One region of the Vibrio chagasii genome, then DNA from elsewhere that is predicted to be linked to it. Evidence: predicted binding sites of a transcription regulator. Region 1 holds the regulator's gene; the other holds the start of a gene.
What was found. The regulator PurR, encoded in region 1, represses purine synthesis genes. The targets are predictions, from matches to a motif close to TNANGNAAACGTTTNCNTNA.
Positions count from the first base shown of each region.

Region 2: OCV52_RS09260 (phosphoribosylaminoimidazolesuccinocarboxamide synthase) is a predicted target of PurR. The motif match lies at 1,473-1,492, and genes of this name have one in related genera.

Region 1 is NZ_AP025465.1:2,220,881-2,223,289, reverse strand. Features, by position in the region: gene OCV52_RS10145 (TfoX/Sxy family DNA transformation protein) at 1-74, opposite strand, end outside; cyclic di-GMP riboswitch class I at 202-287, opposite strand; gene purR (HTH-type transcriptional repressor PurR) at 458-1,462, opposite strand; gene torD (molecular chaperone TorD) at 1,779-2,409, opposite strand, start outside.
Region 2 is NZ_AP025465.1:2,012,602-2,015,010, reverse strand. Features, by position in the region: gene OCV52_RS09265 (hypothetical protein) at 1-160, shown strand, start outside; gene OCV52_RS09260 (phosphoribosylaminoimidazolesuccinocarboxamide synthase) at 271-1,374, opposite strand; gene OCV52_RS09255 (SulA-like leucine-rich domain-containing protein) at 1,612-2,019, opposite strand; gene OCV52_RS09250 (hypothetical protein) at 2,357-2,409, opposite strand, start outside.

The DNA of each region.
Region 1 (2,409 bases):
AACATTGAGCGTGACTTTATTTTTCCTAGGGGCTCAAATAACTTCATTGAGTCCTTTAGTATCGGTTTATCCATGTTATTTATCTCGGTGTATTTGAACTACGCCACCAAATAAGCAGGTCCGAGAGATTAGCAAAATGTTGCAATTACATTGTCAATAAGCCGTAAATTACTAAATTATTAGTAGTTACTGCATTTTGCCATCGGTAACCCCGCTACCATACCAACGAGTGGTTTAGGCCGGAAGCTTTGCGTCTCACCTTTTCAAGTGATTTGCCCTGTGCGTGACTGATTGAATAGAATAAAGTTTTTGTTGAATGAGGCTCACACTTGTTATTTCAAAGTGTGATGTTGCTTCAATTAATGATCTTTATCATATGAAACTAGGTTTATTTTAGTTGCTGATAAAAAAAACGCACCCAAAGGTGCGCTTGATGAAAATAAACTCAATTTATCAGTTAATTTAACGTTTTAACTGTACTACGTTCAACAATTTCTGGGTGCATTTCGAAGACGCGTTTTTCATGGTCTTTGTCTTTAATACGCTCAAGCAGAATTTCGAAGGCGTTCTTACCGACACGGCGCTTCGGTTGGTGAACGGTAGTCAATGGTGGAGAGAAGTACTCAGCCAGTTCGATGTTATCGTAGCCAATGATAGAGATATCTTCAGGGATACAGATGCCTTTCTGCTGTAGGCGGCTCATCAAGCCTAGTGCCATGGTATCGTTGAAACAGAATACAGCTGTCGGGCGATCTTCCATCTCAACAATTTTGTCAGCGGCTAGAACGGCAGTATCACACTCAAAGTTACCTTCGATGATCATGTCGTCATTTGCAGTAATGTTAGCTTCTTCCAAAGCGCGCTTGTAACCAGCGATACGCTCCACACACGCCGCTTTGTCTAAGTGGCCACTTAAACAAGCAATCTTTGAGTGACCGCGGTCGATTAGGTATTTAGTCGCTAGGTAGCCACCTTCTTCAGAGTTATCGATGATCTTATCTGCTTGAGAACTCTCCGGGCCCCAGTCCATGACTACTTTAGGGATGTCAGCGTGACGGTCTAACATCTCTCTCAGTTCTTCAGTTAGGTCTGAACACATAACCAAGATGCCATCTACACGTTTCTCTGCAAGCATTCGAATGTAGTCACGTTGCTTCTCATAGATACCACCCGTGTTACACAGGATCAAAGTGTAACCTTGACGGTAGCAGTAGCTCTCAACACCATCGATAACTTCTGAGAAGAATAGGTTGGTTGATTGAGTCACTAGCATGCCGATGGTTCGTGTTGAATTACACTTCAAACTACGAGCAACAGCACTTGGTGCATAGTTTAATTCGTCTACCGCTTTATTTACTTTTTCTTGAGTCGCTTCTGCAACAAAGCGTGTTTTGTTGATTACGTGAGAAACGGTTGTGGTTGATACGCCTGCTAAGCGAGCGACATCTTTTATAGTGGCCATGGTTTTATCCTATTAGAAGCTACTTTCCCCAAAGTACGGAGTGAAGTAGCCGTTAAGCTACCTAACTAAGAGCTTAAATTTGTAGGGCTCTTTGGGTACTAAAGTGTTAAAAAACAAAAAACCGCTAGTGAGCGGCTTGTTTTAACACCGAAATGCTCTGAACTTAATAAGCATAGCATTTCGTGAATGTTTCATATTTTATCGTTTGCGGTCACAATTCTAGACTGACTAGAAAATACTCGCAATACAATTCACCCAGAAATCCGGGTGAATTGTCACATTCTACGGAATTTATTTACCTAGTCATCAGTTAAGCTTATTCACCAGCTAAATATTGAGCATCTAATTGACAGAAAGCCATTAGCAGAGAAGATACAGCAGCGTAGAAACCGAATTCATCAACATCGTGACACTTAACGTTGAATTTCGGGATCCAAGTTAATAGCTGTTGCTCGATAAATTGTTGCTGAACTTCGAACGATTTTTCTAGTACTTCTTCTGATTCTGTTTCATTAGAACGAATGATTAGGTTACCTAAGAAGTCGAGTTCGATAGCGATGTGGTCTGCTGGTTCTTTTAGATCTTGGTTAACCACTAGGTTGTGCTTAGCCATGATCTCTTCCATCTCTTTCGCTGGTATATCGTTTAATAGGCCAGTTTCACCGATGTACATTGAAGCATAAGGAAGGGCGCCATGCTTATCTGTCTTTAGGAAAAGGTCGCAAAAGTCAGCAGACAGTTCTAGTTGTGCATCTTCGCGAGTTTGTAGGCGGTTCAGGGCATCAACTAACTTATCAATAGCAGGCTTTAGAGTTTCATTTTCGCCTAAACCAGTTAAGAAAGAACGAATTTCAACAGAGTGGTAGTGGTCAAGTTCGTCTTGAGTGAGCTCTTTGGCGAATAAGCTTGATAACCACCAGTAAATTTCTGCTCTTTGCTCATTGAAC
Region 2 (2,409 bases), 210 kb from region 1:
CATCGTTACTTTGCTTAAGCTTGCCAAATTAGAAGGCATCAATGAGCTCAAAGTAGTGATGCCATATTCTCTTGAAGAAGAGCAGATCGAATACATCGAATCGCGTAGTCATTTAGTGATTGCAGGTAATACTGGAGAAGAATTTACTATTCGACTGTAAGCCTTGTACCAGTGAGAGCGATGCTCAAACAAGACTGAAATTATATGTAAAAAGGGCCTCAATATTGAGGCCCTTTTTGTATCGTAACGGTGTTTAAATCAACAAGATGATTAATCGATTAGCCCGTAGTCAGCACGCAATACGTCGATGATCTCTTGTTTAGGGTTTTCGCTCAGTACAATCTCAGCGCCAGTAATCTTTGCTGCGATATCAAGGTAAGTGCGCGAAAGAGACATCAGGGCATCCAATGGCAATTCATTGTCACGCGCTAGCGCTTCACGCTCTGGCATACGCTCTTTATTCAGCAGAATATCGGCATCAGGGAAGTAGTTAAGTAGGAACTGACGGAAACCTTCTTTTGAGTTTTCAACGATGTTGCCATTGTTGTATTGCTCTGTATCCCAGATACGAGATGAGTCAGGTGTGCCTACTTCGTCCATGTAGATAAGCTTCTCTTTGCCTTGTGCATCGTTCACGTAACCAAACTCAAACTTGGTATCAACGAAGGTTTGGTCTACTTTCTCTAACGCGTCACTGATGACGTTAAAGCCTTCTTTCAATAGCTTCTCGTAGTGCGCGATATCGCTCTCTTGTGAGAAGTTAAATGCTGCAAAGTTATCTTGGATGTTCTGACGCGTGATGTTTACATCGTCCGCTTCTGGTACACCAGGAATGCCTTTCAAAATACCTTTAGTTGAAGGAGTGATAAGAAGCTCTGGTAGTTTCTTGTCTTTCTCTAGACCTTCAGGCATTTCGATACCACAGAATTCACGCTCACCATGTGCGTACGCACGCCACATAGAACCTGTGATGTACTGACGACAAATCGCCTCAATCATTACTGGGCGAGCTTTTTGTACAATCCATACGAATGGGTGAGGGATATCAAGAATATGGCTGTCAGCAAGACCGTTGTCTTTAAAAAGCTTGAACCAATGGTTAGATATAGCATTAAGCGCAGCGCCTTTACCAGGAACACCTTTCAGGTTGCCTTCACCACGCCAGATACAATCAAATGCAGAGATACGGTCACTGATCACCATGATAGCTAACGGAGCATCAGGTGCTACGTCGTAGCCTTTCTCTTTAATTAGTCGTTGGCTATCTTCTTCAGTTAACCAGTAAACCGAACGAACCTTGCCACTGTGGACAGGTTTATCAGTGCGGATTGGGAGGTCATCATTTACGGCAAGAACTTGATCAGCGAGGCTCATTTAGACATTCCTATCTTTTATCAAACGTCATACAGAGAAGTGCAATGTGCACATGATTAGACGGGCATTATACCCAATCTAACGTTTGCTTCCAGAGAAAAAGCAAACGTTTGCTAAATCTGCTAATCAAATAAAAACCCCTGCCTAACTATCCACCAAATTTAAGGCGAAATGTAGGGCAGGGGAAGGCAGTATATTTGGACTATATTACAGAGCTATCTAGTAGCGCTATGTTGTTTAGTGAATGCGCTCTGAGTTGGCATCCATGAAGAAAACCTCACACTGGAAGCGCATACCTAATGTTCTTAAGTACTGTTGGCTAAATTGATCAATTGATGCGCTAGCAACGATCGCACTCGCATTCTTAGAGCGGATCGCTTTCTCTACTGTTTCAGCTTCGGTCATTTGGTGAGAAGCTTTCATGTGAATAACGCGGTCGCAGCATACGTTATGCTTCTGCAGCTGCTTAGCGGATGGTCTTGGCGTTTGAGCCGTAAATAGTAGCCATTGATGTTGATTGGACAGCAACGCCATTTTTGCAAATAACGCTTCATCAGTTGAATGATGAGCTGAGCGAGAAGCTGATGCAAATGCGCCGTGAATTAGCGGGCTAGAGTGTTGTGCTTTAACGTGTGCTTGAATCATTTTGCTGTCCTTATATACATGCTGTATGTGTATACAGTAGTTTTTGTTGCTTATAAGATCAAGCGCTTTTTGCGGGATTATTGGACGATTTCTTAGAGTGAAATGAAGTTTGTGCTTATAAGTCTATGAAATTAATTGATAAATTAAATTTGAATGATTTTTCCGTTTTTCTCAAAAATGGAAAAAAGTGTGAGCTTTATACAGGTGTATACAGTAGTTTTCTGTAAAAACCAGCGTATACACCTGTATAGAAGATAAGAAGATAAGAAGATAAGAAGATAAACGCTGGGCACAAAAAAAGCGCCTAAGGCGCTTTCTTATATTTCAATGGTGTAGCTTATCTCAGTGTTGCTTGGGAGAGTTTTGCTCTCATTTCCATCTCACCAATAT